2 regions of the Arthrobacter sp. Y3224055 genome follow, and region 2 is predicted to be linked to the other one. Evidence: predicted binding sites of a transcription regulator. Region 2 holds the regulator's gene; the other holds the start of a gene.
The links. Region 2 encodes LexA, which represses DNA repair genes until DNA is damaged. Its sites were predicted from a motif close to TCGAACANNTGTTCGA; they were not measured.

Region 1: AC5RTY_RS05720 (DUF6504 family protein) is a predicted target of LexA. The motif match lies at 5,040-5,055, and genes of this name have one in related genera.

What each region holds. Positions count from the first base shown of each region.
Region 1 covers NZ_JBNHGB010000002.1:80,198-95,322, forward strand. The annotation lists gene moaA (GTP 3',8-cyclase MoaA) at 50-1,159, shown strand; gene AC5RTY_RS05695 (MBL fold metallo-hydrolase) at 1,301-1,930, opposite strand; gene AC5RTY_RS05700 (S-(hydroxymethyl)mycothiol dehydrogenase) at 1,927-3,015, opposite strand; gene AC5RTY_RS05705 (glutaredoxin domain-containing protein) at 3,180-3,437, opposite strand; gene AC5RTY_RS05710 (SOS response-associated peptidase) at 3,606-4,313, shown strand; gene AC5RTY_RS05715 (SRPBCC domain-containing protein) at 4,454-4,888, shown strand; gene AC5RTY_RS05720 (DUF6504 family protein) at 5,150-5,464, shown strand; gene AC5RTY_RS05725 (DNA polymerase III subunit alpha) at 5,564-9,184, shown strand; gene thrS (threonine--tRNA ligase) at 9,341-11,353, shown strand; gene AC5RTY_RS05735 (HIT family protein) at 11,356-11,934, shown strand; gene pgsA (phosphatidylinositol phosphate synthase) at 11,942-12,553, shown strand; gene pdxS (pyridoxal 5'-phosphate synthase lyase subunit PdxS) at 12,678-13,592, shown strand; gene AC5RTY_RS05750 (M3 family metallopeptidase) at 13,682-15,125, opposite strand, start outside.
Region 2 covers NZ_JBNHGB010000005.1:21,238-36,362, reverse strand. The annotation lists gene hflX (GTPase HflX) at 1-1,260, shown strand, start outside; gene AC5RTY_RS12590 (ATP-dependent DNA helicase) at 1,253-3,292, shown strand; gene lexA (transcriptional repressor LexA) at 3,404-4,153, opposite strand; gene AC5RTY_RS12580 (LysM peptidoglycan-binding domain-containing protein) at 4,450-4,803, shown strand; gene AC5RTY_RS12575 (histidinol-phosphate transaminase) at 4,876-5,985, shown strand; gene hisB (imidazoleglycerol-phosphate dehydratase HisB) at 6,040-6,657, shown strand; gene hisH (imidazole glycerol phosphate synthase subunit HisH) at 6,654-7,295, shown strand; gene AC5RTY_RS12560 (hypothetical protein) at 7,298-7,459, shown strand; gene priA (bifunctional 1-(5-phosphoribosyl)-5-((5-phosphoribosylamino)methylideneamino)imidazole-4-carboxamide isomerase/phosphoribosylanthranilate isomerase PriA) at 7,508-8,248, shown strand; gene AC5RTY_RS12550 (SseB family protein) at 8,258-9,106, shown strand; gene AC5RTY_RS12545 (DUF1844 domain-containing protein) at 9,208-9,627, opposite strand; gene infC (translation initiation factor IF-3) at 9,967-11,037, shown strand; gene rpmI (50S ribosomal protein L35) at 11,183-11,377, shown strand; gene rplT (50S ribosomal protein L20, sunset domain variant) at 11,494-12,168, shown strand; gene AC5RTY_RS12525 (TrmH family RNA methyltransferase) at 12,214-13,140, shown strand; gene AC5RTY_RS12520 (MFS transporter) at 13,174-14,379, opposite strand; gene AC5RTY_RS12515 ((deoxy)nucleoside triphosphate pyrophosphohydrolase) at 14,587-15,033, shown strand; gene AC5RTY_RS12510 (Rv2578c family radical SAM protein) at 15,087-15,125, opposite strand, start outside.

The sequences.
Region 1 (15,125 bases), on a different contig from region 2:
GCCCGCCTAGTCTGGAGGGGACTTCGAGTCCCGGCAGCGGAGGCACACCATGGACGGGCCAGCGCAGCACGGTCCGCACACCCTCGACGACGCACTGGGCCGGCCCCTGCGGGATCTGCGGATCTCCGTCACCGACCGGTGCAACTTCCGCTGCGTCTACTGCATGCCCAGGGAAGTATTCGGCCGCGACTTCGTGTTCCTGCCCAAGGACCAGCTGCTGACCTTCGACGAAATCGTCCGGGTGGCCCGGATCGCCGCCGCCGAAGGGGTGGAAAAGCTGCGGCTGACCGGCGGCGAACCGCTGCTGCGGCGGGGAATCGAGGACCTGGTCACCGGGCTGGCCGGGCTCCGCACGCCCGAAGGCCGTCCGCTGGACCTGGCGATGACGACCAACGGCTCGGCGCTGGCCCGCAAGGCCGAGGCGCTCAAGGCGGCCGGGCTGTCCCGGGTGACCGTCTCGCTGGATTCGGTTGACGACGCTACCTTCCGCGCGATGAACGACGTCGACTATCCCGTCGCCGCGGTGCTGGAGGCCATCGAGGCCGCGGCCGCGGTCGGGCTGGGCCCGGTCAAGGTCAACATGGTGGTCAAGCGCGGCCAGAACGACGGCGGCGTCCCGGCCATGGCGCGCCACTTCCACGGCACACCCCACATCGTCCGGTTCATCGAATACATGGATGTGGGCACGACCAACGGCTGGAACCTGGCGCAGGTCGTCCCGTCGGCCGAGATCGTGCGGCGGATCGATGCCGACCTGCCCCTGGAACCGCTGGCACCCCGGTACCCCGGCGAGACGGCCACGCGCTTCAGGTACCGCGACGGCGGCGGCGAAATCGGGACCATCTCCAGCGTCACGCAGGCGTTCTGCCACGGCTGCACCCGCGCCCGGCTGAGCACCGACGGGAAGCTGTTCACCTGCCTGTTCGGCACCGGCGGAACGGACCTGCGCGCCCTGCTGCGCGGCGGCGCGGACGACGGCGAACTGACGCGCGTGCTCTCCGGCGTCTGGCGGGCCCGCTCGGACCGCTACTCGGAACTGCGCAGCGCCGAGACCGCGGGCGTGGCCGCCGGAAACGAGACCGGTCCGGCGCCGCGCGAGGCGCCCCCGGCCACCGGTTGGCCAGGGCAAAGGGTCGAGATGCACTACATCGGCGGCTGATCGGTCGGCCGCACCGCAGCCGCGCGTGGAACCGATGGCGCCACCGCCGGCAAGCCGGATCCGGCCCCGGACAGCACACCGCCCGCACCCGAACCGGAATACGGTCGGGCGCGGGCGGTGCGGGACTGGGCCCGGACTTACTCAGTGGCCGCGGGCAATCCACTCGTCGAGCTGCGGCGCTTCGGCGCCGATGCTGGTGGAATCGCCGTGACCGGTCTTCACCGTGGTCTCGGCCGGCAGCGTCAGCAGCCTGCCCTTGATCGACTCGATGATCGTTTCGAAGCTGGAATAGCTGCGGCCGGTGGCTCCCGGACCGCCGTTGAACAACGTGTCCCCGCTGAACAGCACGTTCTGCGATGCCAGGTGGAAGCAGACCGATCCGGGGGAGTGGCCCGGAGTGTGGATGGCCTGCAGCCGCGCCCCCGCGATCTCGAAGGTGTCGCCGTCCTCGATCGCGTGGTCGGGTGCGCTGTCCGGGAAGACGGCGTCCCAGAGCATCCGGTCGGCGTCGTGCAGGTAAACCGGTGCCTTCACCAGGTCCCGGAATTCACCGACGGCGCGGATGTGGTCGTCGTGACCGTGCGTGAGCAGGATGGCCTTCACCGTCCGGGAGCCGACGGCGTTGGCAATGGCCTGCGGATCATGTGCCGGGTCGATGACGATGACCTCGGTGGCGTCGCCGACGATCCACACATTGTTGTCCACGTCCCAGGTGCCGCCGTCCAGCGAGAACGTGCCCGAGGTGACCAGGTTTTCGATTGCGGCGCTCATGCGACCTCCACCACCGAACGCAGCACCTTGCCCTCGTGCATCTTGTCGAACGCGGCCTCAACCTCGTCGAGCTTGATCCGCTCGGTGACGAAGGCGTCCAGGTCCAGGTTGCCCTGCTTGTAGTGGCTGACCAGCATCGGGAAGTCGCGGGACGGCAGGCAATCGCCGTACCAGGAGGACTTCAGCGAGCCGCCGCGGCCGAACACGTCCAGCAGCGGCAGTTCGATCTTCATGTCCGGCGTGGGGACTCCCACCAGGACCACGCGCCCGGCCAGGTCGCGGGCGTAGAACGCCTGCTTGTAGGTTTCCGGACGTCCAACCGCTTCAATCACGACGTCGGCGCCGTTGCCGCCGGTGAGCGCCCGGATGGCCTCCACCGGGTCCTGTTGCTTCGAGTTGATCCCGTGCGTGGCACCCAGCGACTTGGCCAGCTCCACCTTGTTGTCATCGATGTCGACGGCGATGATCGTGGTGGCGCCGGCCAGCTTGGCGCCGGCGATGGCGGCGATGCCCACGCCGCCGCAGCCGATCACGGCCACGGATTCGCCGCGCTTGACCTCGCCGGTGTTGATCGCCGCGCCGATGCCGGCCATGACGCCGCAGCCGAGCAGTCCGACCGCCGCCGGGTCGACGTCGTCGTCCACCTTGGTGCACTGGCCGGCGGCCACCAGGGTCTTCTCGGCAAAGGCACCGATGCCCAGGGCGGGGGAGAGCTCGGTGCCGTCCTCGAGGGTCATCTTCTGGGTGGCGTTGTGCGTGTTGAAGCAGTACTGGGCTTCACCGCGCCGGCAGGCCCGGCACTCGCCGCACACTGCGCGCCAGTTCAGGATGACGCGGTCGCCGGGCTCAAGATCGGTCACGTCGGGGCCGACGGCGCTGACCACGCCGGTGGCTTCGTGGCCGAGCAGGAACGGGAAGTCGTCGTTGATCCCGCCCTGCTTGTAGTGCAGATCGGTATGGCAGACGCCGCAGGTGAGGATGTCCACCAGCGCCTCGCCCGGGCCCGGATCGGGAACCAGGATGGTTTCGATGGAGACCGGAGCATTCTTTTCCAGGGCCACTACTGCCCGAACCTTGTGAACCATGCGGGAGTGATTCCTTCCTAGCGAAGTCTGGCGAGGCCGTCGTCGGCCGTCCTGCCCCATCCTAGGAACAAAACAGGGGCGCCACAATTTCCAAAACGATTGTTATGGAAACTGCGGCGCCCCGTGGCCCGCGGTCCGGATTCCGCCGGTGGAGCCTGCCGCTGCTAGACGCCCAGGCGTTCCTTGACCAGGGAGAGCGGCGGGTTCGTGGCGCTGCTGCCATCCGGGAAGAGCAGGGTGGGAACCGTCTGGTTTCCGTCGTTGAGCTTCTCGACGAGCTCCGCGGTGCCGGGGACCTCTTCGATATTAATCTCGGTGTAGCCGATGCCCTGCGCATCGAACTGGGTCTTCAGGCGGCGGCAGTACCCGCACCAGGTGGTGGAGAACATGGTGACGGTTCCGGCAGCAGGTGTGTAATCCAAGATGGCTCCTTCTGGTCTGAAAGCTTGTGTACATGTCAACGTCGCACCGGGCGCGGTCATTCCCGGCGCCGGCCGCGGCGGCTGCCGGGCGGGGAGTACCGCCGGGGTGCGAGGCCGTTTCGGGCCGCGCGCCGGGCTTCCGCCGCGCGGCTGGACCATAATGGAGGCATGTGCGGCAGATACGTCATGGCCCGGAGCACCGGCGACCTGGTGGCTTCCTTCGACGTCGATGAGTCCTATGTCGAAGAGATCCAGCCTTCCTACAACGTGGCTCCGACCGACGAGGTCCCCTTGATCATCGACCGCAAGCAGGCCGACGGCGAGGGAGTGTCCAGGAAACTCATCCTGGCGCGGTGGGGCCTCGTGCCGCCGTGGGCCAAGGACCCCCGCTCCGGCGCCCGCCTGATCAACGCGCGGATGGAGACCGTGACGGAGAAACCCTCGTTCCGAAAGGCGGCGGCCAGGAAGCGCGGATTGCTTGTTGCCGACGGGTATTTCGAATGGCAGAAGACCGAGGACGGCAAGATCCCGACCTACCTGCACGGCGCAGGCGACGAGGCGCTGGCTTTCGCGGCTTTGTTCGAGAACTGGCCCGACCCGGCCCTGCCCGAAGACCACCCGGAGAAGTGGCTGCGCACCTGCACCATCATCACCACCCAGGCGGCCGATGCGCTCGGGCATATCCATGACCGGACACCGCTGATCGTTCCGCCCGGCCTCTATGCGGACTGGCTGGATCCGGAAACAACATCCGAGGCCGACGTGCGGCAGCTGCTGGAGGCCATGCCCGAACCGCATCTTGTCCCGCGGCGGGTCAGTTCGAAGGTGAACAACGTGCGCAACAACGGGCCCGACCTCATCGACGAGGCAGCATGAGCGCCGTCGGGCGGCCCGGAAGCGGGGATCGTTCCCTGAGCGGTGTCCCCGCAGCCATTGTGCGCCGGCCCCGGCTGCCGGAAGCTGGGATGGAGTAGCCGCACCCGCGGCGCCACGGCGGGAACCAGGGGAGGAAGCCAATGTCCGGACGGTACGTGGCCAGTTCGACGGCGACCATTGCGGCGCCGCCGGACCGTGTCTGGTCCGTGATCACGGACCCCGAGGCCATCAGGGGATTCATGTTCGGCACCGACGTGCAGACCGATTGGAGCGTTGGCGGGCCCATCCGTTGGCGGGGCGAGTGGGAGGGCGAGGCGTACGAGGACAAGGGCCAGGTGCTGGAGTTCGAACCCGGACGGCGGCTGGTCGTCACGCATTTCAGCCCGCTGTCCGGCCGGGAGGACTTGCCCGAGAACTACCACCGTCTCGTCTGGACGCTGGAGGAAGTTCCGGGCGGCACGGAGTTCACGCTGTCGCAGGACAACAACGAGACCGCCGAGGCGGCGGAACACTCCAAGCTGATGTGGGACAAGCTGGTCGGCGACGTGAAGTACCTCGCCGAGCACGACGGCTAGGCTCCTTGGCCGCCGCACGGCACGCACCTGGCCGTCCTACCTGCACGGTAGGCCGTGCTGCTGCACTTAGCCGCAGTGCGGCCGCGCGCTGAGCCGACGTCGGCGGGAGGCCCGATTTTGTCAGTGCCCGAACCTAGGCTTGATCTTGGATTCGAATACATATTCGAATAGAATAAGAGGGTCAAGTTCTTCGGCGGGCGTGTTGGCAGGGGCGCTCGCCGGGGATTATGACCCGTTGTCCAGATGAAAGGCGACTGGGACATGGGTGTTTTCAGCGAAGCAGTTGACGTTGTGTGTTCCCCTGCCGGACAGCCGCTCCGGCTGCGCTGGCAGGGCAGGAGCTACCGCATCGTCGCGGAACCGGTGCGTTGGTACGAACGCCGCAAATGGTGGGCGGAGGAACTGCGTGCGGAACGGGGCCGGGGCGCGGGACTGGTGGACCATGAGATCTGGCGGGTGCAGGCGCGGCTGAACGGCCGGTCGCAGATCCGCACCCTGGACCTTTCCCATCAGGTGGATACCGGACGCTGGCGCCTGATCCGCGTCCATGATGCCGTCCGGGAGCTGAGCGCCTGACCGCACCACGGTACCCGCCGGCCTTTCTGTCAGCCCCCGGTTCGCCCCGGCAGTCCGCCGGATGCCGATCCCGAGACCCGACCGTTGTTTGGAATGTCCATGAGCTTTACCCACCTGCACGTATCCACGGCGTACAGTGCCCACTACGGTGTCTCCTGGCCGGAGGAACTGGCCGCTGCGGCCGCTTCCTTCGGAGCCGACGCCTTGGCCTGCACCGACCGGGACGGTCTCTACGGCACGGTCAAGCACCTGAAGGCATGCCTGGCGACGGGGATGGATCCGATAGTCGGCGTGGACCTGGCCGTCCAAGACGGCGGCGGTCGGGACACCGGCCGCGTTGTGGTGCTGGCCCATGGCGGGAACCAGGGCAGCGGTTACCATGCGCTCTGCCGCCTGGTCTCGGAAGCCCACGCCGGCACGGCTGCCCGCGGGCGTTCCGCCAGCCGCCGGACGCCCGGCGTGACGGTGGATCAACTCGCCCGGCATGCGGGCATTCCGGACGGCGGACCGGCCCTGACGGTGCTGGTGGGTCCTTTTTCCGACGTCGGACAGGCGCTGCGCCGCCGTAGCTACGCCGAAGCCCGCCGGCTGGCCGGACGCTGGCGCAGCGGACTGCCGGCCGGGGCGCTCGCAGTGGAAATTGTCTCCCACCTGAGTGCCCCGGGGGAGAATCTCAGTACCGCCCACGCGGTGCGGATGCTTAACCTGGCCGGGGAGTTGAATCTTCCCGCAGTGCTGACCAACGCCGTGCGCTACTGCGAAGAGGACGGCGCCGCCACTGCAGATGTGCTGGACTCGGCGAGGGCGCTGACAGCCTTGTCCAAGCTGCCGGATCTGCAGCCGAGCGCCCAGGGCTGGTTGAAATCCCCCGACCGGATGCAGGCCCTGGCGCGGGAAATCGTGCAGGCAGCCGGCGGCGGAAGCAAGGACGTCATTCGCCTGCTGGCCACGACGGAAGCGGTGGCCGACCGGTGCCGCATGGATCCTTACCGGGACATGGGGTTCAAGCGCCCGGTGGTCCCCGAAGCCTCCGTCATCGGGATCGACGGGGATCCCGTGGCCGAGCTGGTCCAGCGCTGCGAAACCGGCATCGCCGAACGGTTTGGCGGAATGTCCGGACGGGCGGAGAAGGAACTGCGGGACCGGCTGGCCCATGAGCTGGGCATCATCTCGCGGCTGGGCTTCGCCTCCTACTTCCTGACGGTGGCCGAAGTGTCGCGCATGATCACCGGGATGGGCGTGCGCGCCGCGGCCCGGGGGTCGGGTGCCTCGAGCCTGGTGAACTATCTGCTCTACATCAGCCACGTGAACCCCCTGGACCACGGGCTGATCTTCGAGCGCTTCCTCTCCCAGGACCGTTCCACCCTGCCGGACATCGACATCGATGTGGAAAGTGCAGAGCGGCACAACGTCTACCAAAAAATCTTCGACCGTTTCGGCAGCCAGCGGGTCACCCTGATGAGCATGCAGAACGGTTACCGTGCCCGCGGGGCGGTCCGCGACGCCGGCTTGGCGCTGGGCCTGCCGGAGGAGGAGATTTCGGGCATCGCCAAACAGCTCTGGCGGTTCTCCGCGCGCCAGTTCCGTGAGGCTATGGCGGAGAAGCCGGAGCTGCGCGCGTTTTCCGCCCAGGTGGAGCAGGACCAGCAGCTGGACCTGCTGGTGGATTTGACCGAACGGCTGGACCGGCTGCCCCGGCATATCTCCATGCACCCCTGCGGCGTGATCCTGGGCGACAGCTCGCTGTTGGACCGCACCCCTACCCAGCCAAGCGGGCTGGGTCTGCCGATGAGCCAGTTCGACAAACACGACATGGACCCGATGGGCATGCTCAAGCTGGACGTGCTGGGCGTGCGGATGCAGAGTTCCATCGCCTACGCGCTCAAGGAAATAGCCCGCATACATCCGGGCAAGGACGCCGTGACGGCAGCCGGCCGGCATCCGGTGGGCGAGGACGGAACCGGGCCCGACTACATTGCCGCGGACGGGACCATCAACCTGGAACAGGTCCCGCTGGACGACGAGCCGACCTATGAGCTGATCCGCAGCACCCACACCCTGGGATGCTTCCAGATTGAATCGCCGGGCCAGCGCGAGCTGGTGGGCAAGATGGCCCCGCGGGACTTCAACGACCTGATTATCGACATTTCGCTGTTCCGTCCGGGGCCGATGCAATCGGATATGGTCAGGCCGTTCCTGGAACACCGCCATGGCTGGGCGCCGGAGCGCTTCCCGCACCCGGATTTGATTCCGGTCCTCAAGGAAACCCACGGCGTCACGATCTTCCACGAACAGGTCCTGCGGACCTTCGACGTATTCACCGGTTGCGGACTGGCCAAGGCGGACGAATTCCGCCGGCTGCTGGGCAACGAGGAAGCCGAACCCGCGGTGGAGGAATACTTCCGCAACGCCTCGCTGGACCGGGGGTATCCGCCGGAGGTGGTCGACACGGTGTGGGGCACGCTGAAGTCCTTCGGCAGCTTTGGCTTCTGCAAAGCCCACGGGGCCGCCTTCGCGGTGCCCACCTACCAGACGGCCTGGCTGAAGGCCCACCACCCCGAGGCGTTCCTGGCCGGGCTGTGGCAGCACGATCCGGGAATGTACCCGCTGCGCCTGCTGGTGGCCGAAGCGCGGCGGCTGGGCATCCCGATCCTGCCGCTGGACATCAACCGCAGCACCGACCGCTACCAGGTGGAACGCGTACCCTCCGGCAGCGGCGAAAAGCTGGGGATCCGGCTGAGCCTGACCGGCATCTACGGGCTCTCGGCGGCCGAGCTCAAACGCATCGTCGCCGGCCAGCCGTACGAATCGCTGGCCGACCTGCGCGCGCGGGCCAAGGTCGGCAAACCCGCGCTCAAACGCCTGGCCCAGCTGGGCGCCTTCGACGAGCTGAACCGCCGGACCGGCCAGCGCGGCGGCCGGGCGGCCAGCCGGACGGATTTGGTCTACCATCTGGACCAGCCGGACAGCCGCCCGGTTCCCCAGCGCTACCAGCCCACCGAGGGCCAGCTGTCCCTGCCGCTGGGGGACTTGGAGCTGCGCCATCTGGTCCCGGTCTTCCCGGAACCGACCACGGTGGACAAGGTGCGCACCGAACTGGACCTGCTCTCGATCGACGCCAGCTCCCACCTGATGGAGAGCTACGCTCCGCTGCTGGCCCAACTCGGAGTCACCCAGGCCAAGGACCTGCTGCAGATGCGCAACGGGAGCGAAGTAATGGTGGCCGGCATCCGTGTGGCCACCCAGACACCGCCCATGCGCGGCGGCCGTCGGGTGGTTTTCATCAGCGTGGACGACGGCACCGGCTGCGTGGACGCCACCTTCTTCCAGGAAGCCCAGGAACGCTCCGGCCCGTTGCTGTTCGGCACCGAGATGCTGCTCATCCGCGGCCTCACCCGGCGGACCGGCCCCAGGGGAATCGGGCTGCAGGCGCTGGAGGCGTGGGACCTTTCGGACACTGCCAGCCTTCCGCTGCCGGGGCACCCTGTTCCTTCCGGGCCCGCTGCAGGACGGGGGCCGGCAACACCGGCGGCAGGACGAGGGCCGGCAACACCGGCGGCAGGACGGGGGCCGGCAACACCGGCGGCCGGCAGGGACGCCGCCCGCCAGGAAAAGCTTGGACCTGGCGAACTTGCCCGCCGCATGGCCGCCGAAGGACTGGATCACCGCGTGCCGGCCGGGTCCTGGCTGGCCGGTAGCCACGGGAACCGGGCAGGATGATGCGCGGCCAGACGCGGCTCGCCGGCCCCAGCGGGCGCGCAGCCCCGCCGCGGCGGTGTTGGTCGGGCTTCGCGTCAGCGGATACGATCGTAGAGGCTTGCAGCGCCCAAGTATGTCGCTGCAGTAACGGCTTACATCCACCATAAGGAGACCTCTGTGTCAGCGCCCCAGAACATCACCCTCATCGTCGACGGCGAAGAGAACCAGGTGACCGAGGGCACGACGGGAGCCGACCTTTACGGCGCCCGACGGGAGGTCGTCGTCGTCCGCGTCGACGGCGAACTGAAGGACCTGGACCAGCCGATCCCCGCCGGAGCCAAGGTCGAAGCCGTGACTATCGACTCTCCCGACGGGCTCAACGTGCTGCGCCACTCCACCGCGCACGTCATGGCCCAGGCGGTCCAGCAGCTGCGGAAGGACTCCAAGCTCGGGATCGGCCCGTACATCACCGACGGTTTCTACTTCGACTTCGACGTCGATGAGCCCTTCACCCCGGAGGACCTGAAGCAGCTGGAGAAGATGATGCTCAAGATCGTCAACTCCAACCAGCGCTTCGTCCGCCGCACCGTCTCCGAGACCGAAGCGCTCGCCGAGATGGCGGGGGAGCCGTACAAGGAAGAGCTGATCGGGCTCAAGGGCCACTCCGACGAGGCCGGCGAGGGCGCCAGCATCGAAGTGGGCGCCGGCGAACTGACCATCTACGACAACGTGGACGCCAAGAGCGGCGAAGTGGTCTGGAAGGACCTCTGCCGCGGGCCGCACCTGCCCAACACCAAGCTGATTTCCAACGCCTATGCGCTGACCCGCTCGGCCGCCGCCTACTGGCGGGGCAACGAAAAGAACAAGCAGCTGCAGCGCATCTACGGCACCGCCTGGCCCACCAAGGAAGACCTGAAGGCCTACCAGGAGCGGCTGGCCGAGGCAGAGCGCCGCGACCACCGCCGGGTGGGCGCCGAACTGGACCTGTTCTCCTTCCCGGATGAACTCGGCTCCGGCTTGCCCGTCTTCCACCCGAAGGGCGGCATCGTCCGCAAGGCGATGGAGGACTACTCGCGGCAGCGGCACACCGAGGCGGGCTACGAGTTCGTCTACACCCCGCACATCACCAAGAGCAACCTGTACGAGGTCTCCGGCCACCTGGACTGGTACCGGGACGGGATGTTCCCTCCCATGCATGTGGACGAGACCCGCGACCCCGAAACCAACGAGGTCGTCAAGCCCGGCCAGGACTACTACCTGAAGCCGATGAACTGCCCGATGCACAACCTGATTTTCCGCTCGCGCGGCCGGTCATACCGCGAGCTGCCGCTCCGGATGTTCGAATTCGGCTCCGTCTACCGCTACGAAAAGTCCGGCGTAGTCCACGGCCTGACCCGCGTGCGCGGCATGACCCAGGACGACGCCCATATCTACTGCACCCGCGAGCAGATGAAGGACGAGCTGACCACCACGCTCAACTTCGTGCTGGACCTGCTCAAGGACTATGGGCTCGACGACTTCTTCCTGGAGCTCTCCACCAAGGACCCGGAGAAGTACGTGGGCGCCGATGAGGTCTGGGACGAGGCCACCCGCACCCTGGCCGAGGTCGCCGAGGCATCCGGCCTGGAACTGGTGCCGGACCCGGGTGGAGCGGCCTTCTACGGCCCCAAGATTTCGGTACAGGCCCGCGACGCGATCGGCCGCAGCTGGCAGATGTCCACCATCCAGCTGGACTTCAACCTGCCCGAACGGTTCGAACTCGAATACCAGGCAGCCGACGGCAGCCGCCAGCGCCCGGTCATGATCCACCGCGCCCTGTTCGGGTCGGTAGAGCGCTTCATGGGCCTGCTGATCGAACATTACGCCGGCGCCTTCCCGGCGTGGCTCGCCCCGGTCCAGGTGGTCGGCATCCCGGTGGCGGAGGCGTTCAACGACTACATGCTGGAGATCGTGGCCAAGCTGCGCGCTCAGGGCATCCGCGCCGAGGCCGACCTGGGTTCGGACCGCTTCCCGAAGAAGATCCGGACCGCCAGCAAGGACAAGGTTCCGTTCGTGCTGATCGCAGGCGGCGAGGACGCCGAGGCCGGAGCCGTCTCCTTCCGCTTCCGCGACGGCAGCCAGGACAACGGCATCCCGGTGGACGAGGCCGTGTCCCGGATCGTGCAGGCCGCCGCCAGGCGCGGCAACTGACGATGGCCGAGACGACCGAAGCCATGACCGACCGGACCGGCGACGAGGTGACGGACGGCTTTGAGCTGCCCGGCGTGCCGGATGCCTTCCAGCGGCTCTGGACGCCGCATCGCATGGCCTACGTCAAGGGCGGCCAGGGCCAGTTCAAGAACAAGGACGAGTGCCCGTTCTGTGTGGCTCCGGCCCGCCCCGACGAGGAATCGCTGATCGTCCACCGCGGCGAGTTCGCCTACGTGGTGCTCAACCTGTTTCCTTACAACCCCGGGCACCTGCTGGTCTGCCCGTACCGCCACGTGCCCGACTACACCGACATCACCGCGGAGGAGACCGCCGAGTTCGCCGAGCTGACCCAGACGGCGATGCGGGTCCTGCGGAAGGTGGCCAACCCCAGCGGCTTCAACCTGGGCATGAACCAGGGCGAAGCCGGGGGCGCCGGGGTGGCGGCGCACCTGCACCAGCACGTGGTGCCCCGGTGGGGCGGCGACGGGAACTTCTTCCCGATCATCGCCCAGACCAAGGCGATCACCGAGACCCTGGACGAGGTCCGCAAGCAGGTATCCCAAGCCTGGCCGGCACGGTAGCGCGGCGATGCTCAACAAGTACGCGCGCGGGTTCTTCGGAAAGCTGTTCTCGCCGCTGGCCCGTGCCCTGATCCGGATGGGCGTCTCGCCCGACGCCGTCACCATCGTGGGCACCCTCGGGGTCTCCGTGGGGGCGCTCGTGTTCTACCCGCTGGGGGAGCTGTTCTGGGGAACGGTCTTCATCACGGCGTTCGTCTTCTCCGACATGGTGGACGGCCTGATGGCGCGCATGCTGGAGCGCAACAGCCGCTGGGGCAACTTCCTGGATTCCACCCTCGACCGGCTGGCCGACGGCGCGGTGTTCGCCGGCGTGGCCATCTGGTTCTTCACCGGCGGGGAGAACACCGCCATCGCCGTCTCCGCGCTCGTATGCCTGCTGCTCGGCTCGTTGGTCTCCTATGCCCGGGCCAAGGCCGAGTCGCTGGGCTGCACCGCCGCGGTGGGCCTGGCCGAACGCTCCGAGCGCCTGGTATCCGTCCTGGTTTTCACCGGCCTGACCGGACTGGGCCTGCCGGAGGTGGTCCTGCTGGTGGTCCTGGTGCTGCTGGCCGCCGCCAGCCTGCTGACCGTGGCCCAGCGGATCATGGCCGTCTACCGTCAGACACAGCAAACCGCCTGATCCGCCCCGGACCGCCCAGGCCCCCGGTTGGGGCCCCGAGGAAGGTTACGTCATCGGTGACCCAGCGCACCGGGCCGGACGTATGATGAGGTGTACGTTTCCTACCGACTCCTAGGGGCTTTTAGTGTCCAGCAGTGAAGAAACTTCAACTCACGCGCCCGTGACCGGCAGCAGCCGCGTCAAGCGGGGCATGGCCGAGATGTTGAAGGGCGGCGTCATCATGGACGTCGTGACTCCCGAACAGGCCCGCATCGCCGAAGACGCCGGTGCGGTGGCCGTGATGGCCCTTGAACGCGTTCCGGCGGATATCCGCGCCCAGGGCGGCGTGTCCCGGATGAGCGACCCGGACATGGTGGACGGCATCATCGACGCCGTCTCCATCCCGGTAATGGCCAAGGCCCGCATCGGCCACTTCGTCGAGGCGCAGGTGCTGCAGTCCCTCGGCGTGGATTACATCGACGAGTCCGAGGTGCTGACCCCGGCCGACTACACCAACCACATCGACAAGTGGAACTTCACCGTTCCCTTCGTCTGCGGCGCCACCAACCTGGGCGAGGCCCTGCGCCGCATCAACGAGGGCGCGGCCATGATCCGTTCCAAGGGCGAAGCCGGCACCGGCGACGTCTCCAACGCCACCGGCCACATGCGCCAGATCCGCTCCGAGATCAAGCGCCTGTCGGCAATGCCCGAAGACGAACTGTACGTGGCCGCGAAGGAACTGCAGGCCCCGTACGAGCTGGTCAAGGAAATCGCCGCCACCGGCAAGCTGCCCGTGGTGCTGTTTACCGCCGGCGGCATCGCCACCCCGGCCGACGCCGCGATGATGATGCAACTGGGCGCCGACGGCGTGTTCGTCGGCTCCGGCATCTTCAAGTCCGGCAACCCGGCCGAGCGCGCCGCCGCGATCGTCAAGGCCACCACCTTCCACGACGACCCGGACGTCATCGCCAAGGTCTCGCGCGGGCTGGGCGAGGCCATGGTCGGCATCAACGTGGACGAGATCCCGCAGCCGCACCGCCTCGCCGAGCGCGGCTGGTAAGTACCGACGACGGCGAACGCCCGGTCCCGCACGACAGTGCGGGACCGGGCGTTTGCCGTTTCCGGGGGGTTGCCCTTCCGGGGCCGCCGTTACGGGACGTCCCCGCGGCCGGCCGGGGCGCTGCTGGCCCGGTCGAGGCCGCGCCTGGCCAGCAGCGGCGCGAGGTCGGCGTCCCGTCCGCGGAAGCTCCGGTAGGCCTGCAGCGGGTCCATGCTGTTGCCCCGTGAGAGTAGTTCGCGGCGGAAACGGTCTCCGTTGCCGCGCCGGAGTCCGCCGTTTTCGCCGAACCAGGCGACCGTGTCTGCGTCGAGGATTTCGCTCCAGATGTAGGAGTAATAGCCCGCCGCGTAGCCGCCGGCGAAGATGTGCTTGAAGTAGCCGGTGCGGTAGCGGGGCGGGACCAGGGGCAGGTCGATTCCGGCGTCGGCCAGCGCCCGCCGTTCGAAGGCCGGCGGATCCTCGACCCGCTGCCCGGCGGACAGGCTGTGCCACGCCAGGTCGAGCACGCACGCGGCCAGGTACTCGGTGGTGGCAAAGCCTTCGCCCCACAGCTGCGCAGCCTTGATGCGGTCCACCACCTCCCGCGGCAACGGCTCGCCGGTCAGGTGGTGCCTGGCGTAGCTGCCGGCGACCTCCGGCTCCAGCATCCACATCTCGTTGACCTGCGACGGGTACTCCACGAAGTCCCGGGGCACGTTGGTGCCCGAGAGGCCGGGGTACTCCACCCGGGACAGCAGGCCGTGCAGCGCATGGCCGAACTCGTGGAAAAGCGTCACCACGTTGTCGTAGCTGAGCAGGGCCGGCTCGCCGGGAGCGGGCTTCGGGATGTTCAGGTTGTTCATCACGACGGCGCGCTGTCCCAGCAGGTGGGACTGCTCGACCAGCGAATCCATCCAGGCACCGCCGTTCTTCGTGTCCCGGGTATGGAAGTCGCCGATGAACAGGCCCAGCCGGGCACCGTCGTCGTCCATCACTTCCCAGATCCGGGCCTGCGGATGATAGGCGGCGAGGTCCGGCCTGGCCTCGAACCGCAGCCCGTACAACCGGTTGGCGGCGAAGAAGACGCCGTCGGCGAGCACGCGTTCGAGCTCGAAGTACTGCCGCAGTCCGGCCAGGTCCACGCTGTAGTCGCGGCGGCGCACAACCTCCGCATAGTAGGCCCAGTCCCACGGCTCGAGGGGGTGGCCGGCCGCCTCGGCGAGGATCTCCGCCTCGGCGCGGGCGTTGGCGACGGCCGGCGGGACGAGCCGCGCCAGCATGTCCTGCACGGCCGCGAGCGAGGGCGCCGTCTGCCCGTCCAGCACATACTCGGCATGATTGGCGAAGCCGAGCAGCGCGGCCCGCTCGGCCCGCAGCTCCGCCGTGCGGGCCGCCAGCTCCAGCGTCCGGTGGCCCGCTTCGCCGCGGCCCACCGATGCCTCATGCAGGCGGCGGCGGGTGCCGCGGTCGGTGAGGGTTTCCAGCGCCGGCTGGGCGGTTGGCAGGGTCAGGACCAGTAGCCATCCGTCGTCGTAACCGGCGTCCCGCGCCGCG
Region 2 (15,125 bases):
GTTGTCCTCGCCGGTCTCTGGACCGAAGGCACGGCCGACGACGCCGACAATTCCTTGCGGGAGCTGGCAGCGCTGGCCGAGACAGCCGGCTCCGAGGTGCTGGACGGTATTGTCCAGCGCCGGTTGAAGCCGGATCCGGGGACTTTCCTGGGCTCCGGCAAGGCCCAGGAACTGCGCGACATTGTGATGTCCACCGGCGCCGACACGGTCATTGTCGACGGCGAGCTTTCGCCGTCGCAGCGCCGCGGTTTGGAAGACATCGTGAAGGTCAAGGTCATTGACCGCACCGCGCTCATCCTGGATATTTTCGCTCAGCATGCCAAGAGCCGCGAAGGCAAGGCCCAGGTAGAGCTGGCCCAGCTTGAGTATCTGCTGCCCAGGCTCCGAGGCTGGGGCGAGTCCATGTCCCGGCAGGCCGGCGGCCGGGTGGGGGCGGCCGGCGGCGGCATTGGTTCCCGCGGGCCCGGTGAGACGAAGATCGAGCTGGACCGCCGGCGCATCCGTACCCGGATGGCGAAGCTGCGCCGGGAGATCACCGGCATGAAGCCCGCACGGGAAACCAAGCGCGCCAACCGCCGCCGCAATGCCGTGCCGTCGGTGGCAATCGCCGGCTACACCAATGCCGGCAAGTCGTCGCTGCTCAACCGCCTGACCGATGCGGGTGTGCTGGTCGAGAACGCGCTCTTCGCCACCTTGGATCCGACCGTCCGCCGGGCGGAAACACCGGACGGTATCGGTTACACGCTCGCCGACACGGTAGGTTTCGTCCGGTCGTTGCCGACGCAGCTGGTGGAAGCCTTCCGCTCCACCCTGGAGGAGGTTGCCGACGCCGACGTCATCCTGCACGTCGTCGACGTCTCGCATCCCGACCCGGAGGGCCAGATCGCCGCGGTGCGCGAGGTGCTGACCGAAATCGAAGCACGGCACATTCCGGAAATCGTCGTCTTGAACAAGGCCGATGCCGCCGATCCGTTCGTGGTCGAGCGACTGCGCCAGCGTGAACCGCGGCACGTCGTGGTCTCGGCGCGGACCGGGCAGGGCATTGATGAGCTGCTTCGGCTCGTCAGCGAGACAATCCCGCGGCCCAGTGTGAAGCTGCAGCTGCTGGTGCCCTACGACCGCGGCGAAGTGATTAGCCGCCTGCACAATGAAGACGCCGAGATCCTCTCCATGGAGCATGGCGGGGACGGCACGCGGCTCGACGTGATGGTGCGCGAGGGTCTGGCATCGGAGCTGGAACAGTTCCTCCGGCATGACTGACCTCCAGGTTCCCGCCGGTGAGGCGCTGCGGCTGCTTGACGTCGCCGTACAGGAGATGGGCGGGCAGCACCGTGCCGGCCAGCACGAGATGGCGGCGAAAGTGGCCGAGGCCTTCGAGCGCCGGCAACACCTGCTGGTGCAGGCGGGCACAGGCACCGGCAAGTCGCTGGCCTACTTGGTGCCGCTCATGGTCCAGGCGCTGGAGGGGGAGAAGCCGGCGATCGTCTCCACGGCAACGTTGGCGCTGCAATCGCAGATCGTCAAGCGGGACCTGCCCCGGCTGTTGGAGGCCGTCGCCGACGAGCTGCCCAGGCCGCTGGACGTCGCTTTGCTCAAGGGCAGGAACAATTACCTCTGCCTGCACAAGCTCGCGGGCGGCTTTCCGGACGAGGACGCGCCGGCGGCGCTGTTCAGCCTCGGCGAGGACGCGGTTCCGCATCCTGCTCCGGCCGGCGCAGCGTCGGCTTCCGGCGCCTCGGGCGCGCTGGGCAAGGAAGTCGTGCGCCTGCGCGAGTGGGCGCAGGAGACCGACACCGGGGATCGGGATGAACTGGTGCCCGGTGTCAGCGACCGGGCCTGGCGACAGGTCTCCGTCGGCTCCATGGAGTGCCTGGGCGCCCAGAAGTGTCCCCTGGCCGCCGAGTGCTTCAGCGAACTGGCACGGGGCCGCGCGGCGGAGGCAGACATCGTGATCACGAACCATGCCATGCTGGCCATCAACGCCTTCGAGGGCGTCGCGGTACTCCCGGACTATGACGTGGTGGTCATCGACGAGGCCCATGAGCTGCAGGACCGCGTCACCAGCGCCGTCGCGGGGCAACTCTCCGCCGCCATGGTGCGTACCGCCGCCTCGACGGCACGCAAACACACGGGGATCAGCGTGGAGCCTTTGAACTCCGCCGCCGATGCGCTGGAGGACGTCCTGCAGTCGGTGCCCACCGGCCTGCTGGCGGCCGGCCTCCGCGAGGAGCATGAGCTGGTTCTTGCGCAGGTACGGGAAGCGGCCCGCGCGGCGCTCTCCGACTCGAAGCCCGAGGGTGCGGGGGCAGCGGACGGCGGACGGCAGATGGCGCGCTCACGGCTCGCGGCCGTGCTGGAACTGGCCGAACGGCTGCTGTCCGCTCCGGACTCCCGGGAGGTCATCTGGGCGACCCGTCCCAGCACCTATGGCGAGGCCGGCGACTACGCCGCCAATGACGACCAGCCGGCAACGTTGAACATAGCGCCGCTCTCGGTGGCGTCCCGGCTGCGTGAGGGCTTGTTCGACGAACATACCGTTGTGCTGACATCGGCGACGTTGTCGGTCGGGGGGACCTTCGATGCCGTCGCCGGGTCGCTCGGACTGCTCGGAGCCGGCGCGCCCGCCTATTCCAGCGTGGACGTGGGCAGCCCCTTCGATTACCCCAGGCAGGGCGTGCTCTACGTGGCGTCGCATCTGCCGAAGCCGGGCCGGGGCACCAGCCCGGAACAGCTCGATGAACTCGAGGAGCTGCTGCTGGCCTCGCGCGGCGGCGCCCTGGGCCTGTTCTCCTCGCGGCGTGCGGCAGAAGAAGCCGCGGCCGAGATGCGCGGGCGCACCGACCTGACCATCCTGTGCCAGGGCGAATCGTCGATGGGCGCGCTGGTCCGCCAATTCGCCGAAGAGCCCGACACCTGCCTGTTCGGCACCATGACGCTCTGGCAGGGCGTCGACGTTCCCGGTTCCGCGTGCCGGCTCGTGGTCATCGACCGGATTCCGTTCCCCCGGCCGGATGACCCGCTCACGACTGCCCGAACCCGGTCCGTGGCGCAGTCCGGGGGAAACGGTTTCATGACGGTCTCGGCGACCCATGCGGCCGTGCGGCTGGCCCAGGGAGCCGGGAGGCTGATCCGCGCGTCAAACGACCGTGGAGTGGTGGCCGTGTTGGACTCACGGCTGGCGACGGCGCGCTACGGGAGTTTCCTCCGCAGCGCCCTGCCGCCCTTCTGGAGTACCAAGGACGGCGCCACGGCCCGCCAGGTCTTGGAAAGGCTGGCTACGGCCTCAGCCTGAACGGGTTGGGGGCACGCCCGTTCCGGAGCGAGCGGGGCCCTGCGCGGGGACCGCCCGTGCGGGCAGGGGATCCCGGGGTGGCTGCAGCGCGGACCGGGGAGACCGGGCGCGTCAGAGGGCCCGCATCACCGAGACAACCTTGCCCATGATGGTTGCGTGGTCGCCAAGAATCGGTTCGTACTGGGTATTCTGCGGCAACAGCCAGGTGTGGCCGTCGCGCTGCCGGAAGGTCTTGACCGTTGCTTCGTCGTCGAGCAGCGCCGCCACGATGTCGCCGTTCTCGGCCGTGTGCTGCTGGCGGACCACGACCCAGTCGCCGTCACAGATGGCCGCATCGATCATGGAATCGCCCGAGACCCTGAGCATGAACAACTCGCCGTGTCCCACCAGTTGCCGCGGCAGGGGCATGACGTCCTCGACCGCCTGGTCCGCCAGGATCGGCCCGCCCGCTGCGATCCTTCCCACCAGCGGCACCATCGCCGTGTCGGATGACGTGGTCAGCTCGGATACGGCGACGCCGCTGGAGCTGCGCAGCTGTTGCGGTTCATCGACTCCGACGATTTCCACACCCCCGTGCTCGAGTGTCAGCGGGGTCAGGATTTCCATGGCACGGGGACGCTTGGGGTCGCGCCTGATGTAGCCCATCTTCTCCAGTTGGGCCAACTGGTGCGTGACGCTGGACAGGCTTGCCAGACCGACCGTGTCACCGATCTCGCGCATGGACGGAGGGTATCCGTGTGACATAACGGAGCGCTGGATGGTTTCCAGGATCTTCTTCTGCCTCGGCGTCAGGCTGCGCCCCACTTTGACGGGCCGGCCGCGTCGCTTCGCTCCGGCAGTGGTGGTGGTCTCTTCCGACATGTCCGGCCCCGGTCTCCCCGTAGTGGTCCCTGCGCCGGCGCCGTAGCGGAACCGCACATGGACTGTTGTCTCAACTGTTTTGTCGGTGGCGGCTGATGCACTGCTCTTACTGCCGCCCGACGCTTACAACGCTAGGCGAGGCGGTAGCGAATTTCAAACATTTGTTCGACTGAGTCTCGACAATGTTCGATCACCAGTGCTAAAACTGTAGAAGACGTATTCGAAGATACGTTCGAATACCGTTGCAAGACGATCGAAACCAGCCGAAATAGATCGAATATCGGAAAGGTGGCACCATGTCCGCCCAGCTCGCACCGCAGCCCGCTGGCCTTCGTACCAGCACAGGCCTGCGGCTGACCCGCCGCGGCCGTTTGTTGCTGATCGGCCTGCCGCTGATGCTCGCCGCGGCCGCAGCCCTGACCCTGATCGGTTTCTTCACTGCTCCGGCAATGGCCGCCGCCGGGGGGCTGGGGCCGGGGCCGGCGGCGACCGTCACGGTCGGCAGCGGCCAGTCACTGTGGGACATAGCAGTGCAGTCCGCGCCGGACCGCAACCCCCACGATGTCATTTTCGAGATCGCGCAATTGAACGGCCTGCAGGGGGACATCGTCCACGCCGGGCAGCAGCTGCTGGTCCCGTCCGCGCGCTGAGGCAGCCGTAATATGAGCTGCTTCGGCCCGCCCGATTCCTGCCCCGGGCGGGCCGAAGCTTAAACTGGACCGGTGAGTGAGCAGTTAGAACGCCTGAACCGCCTGCCGTTGCGGGAAAATCTCCGGGGCCTGGAGCCCTATGGTGCGCCCCAGCTGGAGGTTCCCGTCCTCCTGAACGTCAACGAAAACACCCATGGCCTGCCCGATGCTGTCCGTCAGGCCATCGTCTCGGCCGTCAGCGAGGCTGCCGCGGGTCTGAACCGGTATCCGGATCGCGAGTTCACGAAGCTGAGGACGGCGCTGGCCCGCTACTTGGGGCACGGCCTCACCGCAGAGAACATTTGGGCCGCCAACGGATCGAACGAGGTCCTGCAGCAAATCCTCCAGGCCTTCGGCGGCCCCGGCCGCACCCTGCTGAGCTTCCCGCCCACCTATTCCATGTACCCGCTGCTGGCCAGCGGGACGGACACGGATTATGTGGCCGTTCCGCGGGGGGCAGACTTCACGTTGTCCCCGGACGCTGCCGCCGCCGCTGTGGCCGGCTCCGCGGCAAACGTGGTCGTTCTTTGCTCCCCGAACAACCCGACGGGCACCGCCCTGGGCCTTGAGGTCGTGGAGGCGGCGTATGAAGCGGGGGAAGCCTCCAAGGCCATCGTGATCGTGGACGAGGCCTACGCCGAGTTCGCCCACGCCGGAACGCCGAGCGCGCTGACACTGTTGCCGGGGCGGGAGCGGCTCATCGTTTCCCGCACCATGAGCAAGGCCTTCGCGCTGGCAGGCGCCAGGGTCGGGTACCTCGCCGCCGCACCGCAGATTACCGATGCGCTGCGACTGGTCCGCCTGCCCTACCACCTCTCCGCCGTTACGCAGGCAACGGCCCTGGCCGCGTTGGACCATGCCGATGCGCTGCTGGCCAACGTCGAAGACATCAAGGCGCAACGGGACCGCATTGTCGACGGGCTGGCCGAGCTGGGACTCGACCCGGCGCCGTCCGACTCAAACTTCGTGTTTTTCGGCGGGCTGGAGGACCCCCGCTCGGTGTGGCAGGGACTGCTGGAAGCCGGCGTGCTGATCCGCGACGTCGGGATCCCGGGCCATCTGCGGGTAACCGCCGGCACTGAGGCCGAGACCACAGCCTTCCTCAACGGCATCAAGGCCCTCGTGGCGAGCCCCGTCTCCTAAACTAGTAAGAGCGAACCGGCTCGTGCCGGTCGACCAATTCGTCAAAGGACTCCCATGACCGTGGAAACCACCACCGGACGTACCGCACGCCTCGAACGCATCACCAGCGAGTCGTCCGTGCTGGTTGAACTGGACCTCGACGGCACCGGCCGTTCCGAGATCAGCACCACCGTGCCGTTCTACGACCACATGCTCACCGCCCTGGCGAAGCACTCGCTCGTCGACCTGACCGTGAAGGCCAGCGGGGACACGCACATCGACGCGCACCACACCGTCGAAGATGTCGCCATCACCATCGGCGACGCCCTGAAGGAAGCGCTGGGCAACAAAGCCGGGATCCGCCGTTTCGGCGAAGCCACGGTGCCCCTGGACGAGGCGCTGGCCCACGCCGTCGTGGACATCTCCGGCCGGCCCTACCTGGTGCACACGGGAGAACCGGCAGGCCAGGAGTACCACTTGATCGGCGGACATTTCACCGGATCGCTGACCCGCCACGTGTTCGAATCGATCACACTGCACGCCCAGATCTGCCTGCACATGCGCGTGCTGGGCGGCAGGGACCCCCACCACATCGTCGAGGCCCAGTTCAAGGCCTTCGCCCGGGCACTCCGCGCCGCCGTCGAAGCCGATCCACGTGTCGAGGGCATTCCCTCGACGAAGGGAGCCCTGTGACGGCTGCGCCCAAGGTCACCGTACTGGACTACGGTTCCGGGAACGTCCGCTCGGCAGTCCGCGCGCTGGAGCACGTGGGTGCCGACGTCACGCTGAGCCATGCCTCCGACGACGTCCTCGACGCAGACGGCCTGCTGGTTCCCGGCGTCGGCGCCTTCGCCACGGTCATGCAGGGGCTCAAGTCCGTGGACGCGCTTCGCTGGATCGGACGCCGGGTGGCCGGCGGCCGGCCCGTGCTGGGAATCTGCGTTGGCCTGCAGGTCATGTTCGAAGAAGGCGTGGAACATGGCGTCCGCACGCAGGGCGTCGGGGAATGGCCGGGAACCGTGGAAGCGCTGCCGGCGGAGGTCGTGCCCCACATGGGGTGGAACACCGTGGACGCCGCGGAGGGCAGCCGGCTGTTTGCCGGGATCGAAGAGGAGCGCTTCTACTTTGTGCACTCCTACGGTGTGCAGCACTGGAACTTCGACGTCACCCAACCCGCGATGACGCCGCCGCTGGTGACCTGGTCCACGCACGGCGCCCCGTTCATAGCGGCCGTTGAAAACGGTCCGCTGAGTGCTACCCAGTTCCATCCGGAAAAGTCCGGAGACGCCGGCGCGGAGCTGCTGCGCAACTGGTTGAAGACGCTGAGGTAGCCATGGGCAGCATCCTCCTGATGGGCCTGGCCGGGCTGCTGGCCGGCGGCGCCATCTCGTTCCGGCAGCAGCGGCTGCCCAAGTGGTTGGTGATCGTCTTCTGGATCCTGGCCGGCCTGTCGCTGCTGGCTGCCTACTTGCTCACCCTCGGACCGGCCGAGTAACCACACCCATCCCGCGCCCGCTGACGGCGCGCAGAAAGCGGAAGAACCATGACGAACCAAACCTCCATCCTTGAACTTTTGCCCGCGGTCGACGTTGCCGACGGCCAGGCCGTCCGGCTGGTCCAAGGCGAAGCCGGCAGCGAGACCGGCTACGGGGATCCGCTGGAGGCTGCGCTGGCGTGGCAGAACGACGGGGCGGAATGGGTGCACTTGGTGGACCTCGATGCGGCGTTCGGCCGGGGCAACAATACGGAAGTGCTGCGCCGCGTCGCCGACGAGCTGAAAATCAAGGTGGAGCTGTCCGGCGGCATCCGCGACGACGCGTCATTGGAGCGCGCGCTTGAATTCGGGGCCGCGCGTGTCAACCTGGGCACCGCCGCGCTGGAAAACCCGAAATGGACAGCACGCGCCATTGCCCGGCACGGTGACGCCATCGCCGTCGGCCTCGATGTCCGCGGCACCACGCTCGCGGCCCGCGGCTGGACGCAGGATGGCGGCGACCTCTGGGAGGTGCTGGCCCGCCTCGAAGACGCCGGCTGCTCGAGGTACGTGGTCACCGATGTGACCAAGGACGGGACGCTGCGCGGACCCAACGTGGATCTGCTCCGGCAGATGTGCGAGCGGACCGACAAGCCGGTGGTTGCCTCGGGCGGGATCTCCAGCCTGGATGACCTGCGGACGCTGCGCGACCTGGTTCCGGCCGGAGTCGAGGGAGCGATTGTGGGCAAGGCACTGTACGCGGGCAAGTTCACGCTGCCCGAAGCCCTCGATGTTGCGGGACGGCGCTGAGGGACCAGCATGGGCAAGAAGCAACTGCCCGCCCATATCGCCGCCGCGCTGGCGGGAGCCGGCGGGGCGGGGGACTCGGCCGGCCAAAGCTGGGCCGGACGGGACCTGAGCGGTGAAGGAAACCCGCTCCACCAGTTCGACCACGATGACGGCAGCGCGGATCCCGGCTACGAGGCGGCGCTGCAATGGCTTGCCGCCGGAACCGGCGGCGAAGCGGAAGTAGTGGCTGCCCTGGCGAACGCCCGCGTTTTCGTGCCCATCGTGGCGACGCTGGGAGAAGAGGCCGAGGGCAGCCACGGCCTGACAGCGGATAAACAGGCCGACATGGCCGTGGTGACGTTGCAGGCGCCGGATGGGCGCCGGGCGCTGCCGGTGTTCAGTAACACGGCCGCCCTGGAAGCCTGGCATCCCCAGGCCCGGCCGGTCGCCGTGGAGGCGCCGCGGGCGGCCTTGGCGGCCGTGTCCGAAGACGCCGAACTGATGGTTATGGATCCGGGCGCCGCCCTGACGTTCGTTGTCCGGCGGCCGGCAGTGTGGGCGTTGGCCAAACAGCACGAGTGGGTGCCCTCCTACCGCGATCCGGCGCTCTTGGAGTGGGTGGCCGAGGCCACGGGCGGCGAGGAGGCGGTCATGGCCTCGTTCGTGGAGCCCGGGACCGGGATCGCGGTTCGGGCGGCAGATGGAGCCGTGGTGGCCGGCGGAGGCCACGGCCCGGAGCTGCGCCTGGTCCTGCAGGTGCGGGACGGGCTGGGGCGCGAGGAGTTGGGCGCCCTGGCGGGACGGATCCAACAGCGGCTCCAGTCCCGGCAAGAGTTTGCCGAACGGGTTGATTCGCTGGAGCTGAAGTTCACCCGCTGAACCCCGCCGGCGAACGCCGCAACCAGAAGCGCAAAGACAAAGGACGACGCCGGTGCGTGGCACCGGCGTCGTCCTTGTTCAGTTCTGGGAGCCCGGGCCGGTCAGTTGACCGGACCCGTGAACTTCTCGCCCGGGCCCTTGCCCGGATCGTCCTGGATGACCGATGCTTCGCGGAAGGCGAGCTGCAGGGACCGGAGGCCATCGCGCAACGGGCCGGCATGCTGGCTGCCGATTTCCGGCGCGGCAGCGGTGACGAACCCCGCCAAGGCGGTGATCAGCTTGCGGGCTTCGTCCAGGTCCTTGAGCTCTTCGGCGTCGTCTCCGGCGGCCAGGCCGCACTTAACCGCGGCGGCGCTCATCAGATGGACTGCCGCGGTGGTGATGACTTCCACGGCCGGTACTTCGGCGATGTCGCGCATCTGGCCCAGGACTTCCTGTTCCTGGCTGGAGGCAGGACCGGCGTCGGGCGCGAAGCTGTGGCGGTGGCCGTCGGTCTGCGGATTGTTATCTGAGCTGCTCATACTGGTAAGCTTGTCACAGACCAATTGGATCCCGTTACTTATGTGCCTCACAGCACGTGCGGAGCAGGATCCGATCTGCAAGCGGAGTCCTCTCCCACCCGTCGGTATGGCTAGCCAGAGCTGCCGGGTCCAGGTCGGCAGGCTGTAGCCGGAAACCCTCGCGTGAGGTGCCCGGGCCAGCCGGTGGAACCCTAGCTTGTTTCCGCCTGCCGCCACTTCGAGGCCTTCGATTGCGTTTGCAATGGGGGGCCTTCTTTCATTGCAAGCGGCAGCCGATATTAGTGACAGGAGCCACACATTAGCGAGCCAAGAATCAATGATCGTATCCGCGTTCCCGAGGTGCGGTTAGTCGGACCGAACGGCGAACAGGTTGGGATCGTCCGTATTGAGGATGCCCTGCGCCTGGCCACGGAATCGGATCTTGACCTGGTTGAGGTCGCACCGCAGGCAAAGCCTCCGGTGTGCAAGCTTATGGATTTTGGCAAGTACAAGTACGAGGCTGCGGTCAAGGCCCGTGAGGCGCGCAAGAACCAGACGAACACTGTGCTCAAGGAGATCCGGTTCCGCCTGAAGATCGACAAGCACGACTACGAGACCAAGCGCGGCCACGCGCTGCGGTTCCTCGCAGCCGGCGACAAGGTCAAGGCCATGATCCAGTTCCGCGGCCGCGAACAGCAGCGCCCCGAAATGGGCATCCGCCTTCTGCAGAAGTTCGCCGAGGACGTCGCCGAGGTCGGCGTGATCGAATCGACTCCCCGCATTGACGGCCGCAACATGGTCATGGTGATCGGCCCGACCAAGAACAAGGCCGAAGCCAAGGCGGAAGCCCGCCGGGCCGCGCAGAAGGCCGACGCGAAGGCAACGAACGAGGCCAAGAAGCAGAAGGTGGACACCTCCGCCGACCAGGACCCGCTGACGCAGAGCCTGGGCGACCTTATGCCGGAAGGCCTTGCCGCAATGGCAAACCAGCCGGAGGAAACCGCCCAAGCACCTGCGCCGGCCGATGCCTCTCCTGCGGTTGAGGTTGAGGTTGTGCCCGAGGCCGAGCCCGCGGAGCAGCCGGAAGCCGAGGCTGCGGTTGCGGCCGCGGCCGAGCCCGAGGTTGAGGTCGAGGCCACGCCTGCGGTCGAGCCGGAAGCCGAGGCCAAGCCTGCCGCCCAGGCCAAGCCGGCCGCCCAGGCAAAGCCTGCCGCCCAAGCGAAGCCTGCCGCCCAAGCGAAGCCTGCCGCCCAGGTGAAGCCTGCCGCGCAGGCTAAGCCGGCGGCCGAGGCCAAGCCATCGGTTCCGGCGAAGCCCGCGGCGCCCGCCACAGAGGCCAAGCCCGCGGCACCCAAGCCCGCCGCCCGGCCCAAGCCGGCAGCGCGGCCTGCAGCACCCAAACCTGCTGGCCGGTCCGGTTCCAAGAACTAAGACCGTACAGAGAGCATCCGGCAACCGCCGGGCACGGTTCAGTGCCCGGTGCCGGTAGACAAGTAAACCGCCGGTGCCCGTTTTGCGGCACCGCACGAGCCGACGGTCGGCAGCGACCCGAGGAGACGTAAGGAGAACGGCAGCCATGCCGAAGCAGAAGACCCACAGCGGCGCCAAGAAGCGCTTCAAGCTCACCGGCAGCGGCAAGCTCAAGCGCCAGCAGGCCAACCGCCGCCATTACCTGGAGCACAAGCCTTCCACGCTGACCCGACGCCTTGCCAGTGACAAGATCGTTGCTCCGGCCGACGTGCGCAACATCAAGAAGATGCTCGGCATCTGATTTTCTCCCCTCTGGTCCGCGCGGCGACGCCGCAAGGGCCATCCAGCTAGTTTTGCCCCCGGCCGCCGATCGCGGCGGCCGAGCACCGGGCACCAATCATCAAAAGGAGTACGCACGTGGCACGTGTGAAGCGGGCGGTCAACGCCCACAAGAAGCGCCGGGTCATTCTGGACCGGGCTGCCGGATACCGCGGACAGCGGTCCCGCCTGTACCGCAAGGCCAAGGAACAGCTGCTGCACTCGTTCGTGTACAGCTACGGCGACCGCCGCAAGCGCAAGGGTGATTTCCGCCGCCTGTGGATCCAGCGCATCAACGCTGCCTCCCGCGCCAACGGCCTGACCTACAACCGCCTCATCCAGGGCCTGAAGGCCGCCGAGGTCCAGGTCGACCGCCGCATGCTGGCCGAGCTGGCCGTGTCCGACGCCGGCGCCTTCGCCGCTCTGGTGCAGGTAGCCAAGGACGCCCTGCCGGCCGACACTTCGGCTCCGGCAGAGCGCCAGACCGCCGCCGCCAAGCCTGTCGCCGCCGCCAAGACCGCTCCGGCCGCCGCCAAGGCTGCCGCGCCCGCCGCTGAAGGCGGAGAAGTTGCCGGCGCCGTGAAGGCTGTTGACGGCGAGGACGCTCCCGCCGGATACACCATCAAGGGCAACCAGTCCAAGAAGTACCACGTCCCGGGCTCCACCTGGTACGAGAACACCACTCCCGTGTACTGGTTCGAGTCCGTGGAGGCCGCCAAGGCCGCCGGTTTCGAGCCCGCCGGCGGCGAGGCCCGCCAGAAGGTTGCCGAATAAGCACCGGATGCATAAACGCTTATGTGGCGACGTTATAGTCGCTGTATGAGCACTACCGGGCGCCCGCAAGCCATCATGTCCAACCCCCGAGCCGATCGGGTCAGGGACGTGGCAAAGCTTGCCGGGCGCTCGGTGCGTTTAAAGCGCCGCCAATTCCTGGCCGAAGGCCCGCAGGCTGTCCGCGAGGCCCTGTCCGCCCACCGGGCGCATCTTGGCGCCGGAAACAGCGGCATCGTGGCCGAGGTCTTCGCCACCGAAGCCTGCCTGGACCGCTCGCCTGAACTGGCGGACCTCGCCGACGGCGTGCCGCTGCGGCTGGCCACCGATGCGGTGCTGGCGGCAATGGCAGACACGGTCAACCCGCAGGGGATCGTGGCCGTCTGCCACTACCTGGACCGTCCGCTGAACGAGGTCCTGCAAAGCAAACCCCTGCTGCTGGCGGTCATGGTCCGCGTGCAGGACCCGGGCAACGCCGGCACCATCCTGCGGGCCGCCGATTCCGCCGGCGCCGATGCCGTGATCCTGACCAACTCCAGCGTGGACATCTACAATCCCAAGGCCGTCCGTTCCACGGCCGGATCACTCTTCCACCTTCCGGTGGTGAACGGTCACGATTTCGGTGACGTGGCGGCGGCCGTGCGCGCCGCCGGTGCAACCATGCTGGCAGCCGACGGCTACGGCACCCTCGATCTGGACGATTTGCAGGACCGCAGCGCCCTGGCCCGGCTGGGAGAAACTCCCGCGGCCGGGGACGAGGGCGTGGCCGGCAGTTTGCCGGATCTGGCAGCGCCTACCGCCTGGCTCTTCGGGAACGAAGCCCAAGGGTTGTCGTCGGAAGAACTGGCCGCCGCGGACCACCGGGTCGCCGTGCCGGTTTACGGCCAGGCCGAAAGCTTGAACGTCGGCACGGCGGCCACCGTCTGCCTGTACGCCTCCGCGAGGTCCCAGCGTCGACGCGGGCCTGCAGGCTAGCTGTTGGCCGGCCGGCCCGCCGCACGATCCGCCTCAGGCGAGGCTGCGCCGTTTCTCGAGCGCCCCGCTGAGAGCGGCGATCACCAGCCCCAAGGATGCCAGCCCGGCGCCGACCAGCGCCGGCGCGGCATATCCCCAGCCCCAGGAGATCACGAGGCCGCCCAGGAAAGCACCGAGGGCATTGGCCATGTTCAACGCCGAATGGTTCAGCGAGGCGGCCAGGGTCTGGGCGTTGGGGGAGGCGTCCATCAGGCGTGTCTGCAGGGCCGGGATCAGGCTCGATCCTGCGGCCCCGAGGAGAAACACGAGGGGAATTGCCAGGGCGGCAATGGATGAGGCCGCCCAGAAGAACACCAAAATCACGATGATTGCCGTCATCACCTGGTAGATGGTCCCCATCACCGAGCGGTCCGCCAACTTGCCGCCGATGAAGGTGCCGACGACCATGCCCAGGCCGTAGAGGCCGACAATCAGCGGCAGGGCGGCCGGGGCGAGGCCTGTCACTTCGGTCATGGTCGGGCTGATGTAGGAATACACCGCGAAAAATCCGCCGAAGCCGACGACACCGATCAACAGCGCCAACCAGACCTGGATCCGTTTCAGGGCGCCGAGTTCCCGACGGATGCCGGCCTCCGCGTGCGCGGGGGTGAAGGGAACCAGGCGCTGGAGCATCAGTATCGTCACCGCGCCGACGATGCCCACGGCCACGAACATCAGGCGCCAGCCGTACTGTTGGCCCAGCCAGGTGACCAACGGGACGCCGACGACGTTGGCCACCGAGAGCCCGAGCATGACCATGGCGACCGCCTGCGCGCGGCGGGTCGGCGAGACCAGCGAGGCGGCCAGGACGGCGGCCACGCCGAAATAGGCGCCGTGCGGAAGGCCGGAAATGAACCGGGTGGCCAGCATCGTGGCGTAGTCGGGCGCGAACACCGACGAGAGGTTCCCGAGCGTGAACAGGACCATCAGCCCCAGGACCATGTGCTTGTGCGGAAGCTTGGCTCCGAGGGCTGCGAGTAGCGGCGCGCCGACCACCACGCCCAGGGCATAGGCGGAAATCAGGTGCCCGCTCTCCGGGATGGAGACGTCCAAACCGGCCGCCACATTCTGCAGCAGGCCCATGATGGCAAATTCCGTCGTGCCGATGCCGAAGCCGCCCATGGCCAAGGCGACGATGGCCCACGCCGTCCGGCGGTTTTCGGTCTGCCTCCGTGCGGTGACGAGTGTCGGGGAATTCATGATCGGCTTTCGGTCGGACGGACAACTGGGCGCCGGCGCAAGCCTGCATGCCGGGGCCTGGGCACGGGCGGCAGTTGCGGGCGCCGGCTGCCACTGTACGGCAACGCGGCGGCACGGCATCCCATTCCGGACCCGTGTGGCCTGTGGTCTGCGGCATAGTCCGGGGCCGTGGGAACCGGGCCGGACCCGCCCCGTAGACTGAACCGCGTGCAAACGAGCCTGAAACAGATTGTCGGCGCAGCCATCCTCGACGCCCGCGACGCCCCGAACAGATTACTGGCCGCCCGGCGCACCGCGCCGGAGGCGCTGGCCGGCCTGTGGGAGTTTCCCGGCGGCAAGGTGGAGCCGGGGGAGAGCTGCGAAGACGCCCTGCGCCGCGAAATCCGCGAGGAACTGGGGGTCGGAATAGAGCTGGGAGTCGAAGTCTCCGGTCCGCTCCCGCAGGGCTGGCCGCTGAATGAGGCGGCGGCCATGCGCGTATGGTGTGCCTACATCACCGACGGGCTGCCGAAGCCGCTGCAAGATCACGACGAATTGCGCTGGGTCCGGCTGGAGGCGGCAGAAGCCGCGGCCCTGCCGTGGATTCCCGCCGATTTTCCGATCCTCGAAGCCGTGCTGACCGCTGCAGGCCGCACCGCCGCCCGTCCCGCGTAACGGCTCCCGCCGGTACCCGTCGTCCTGCCGGGGCCGAAGCGTTGCCCGGACACTTAGAACAACGTCGCCTGTCCCGCTGCGGCCGGCGTGCC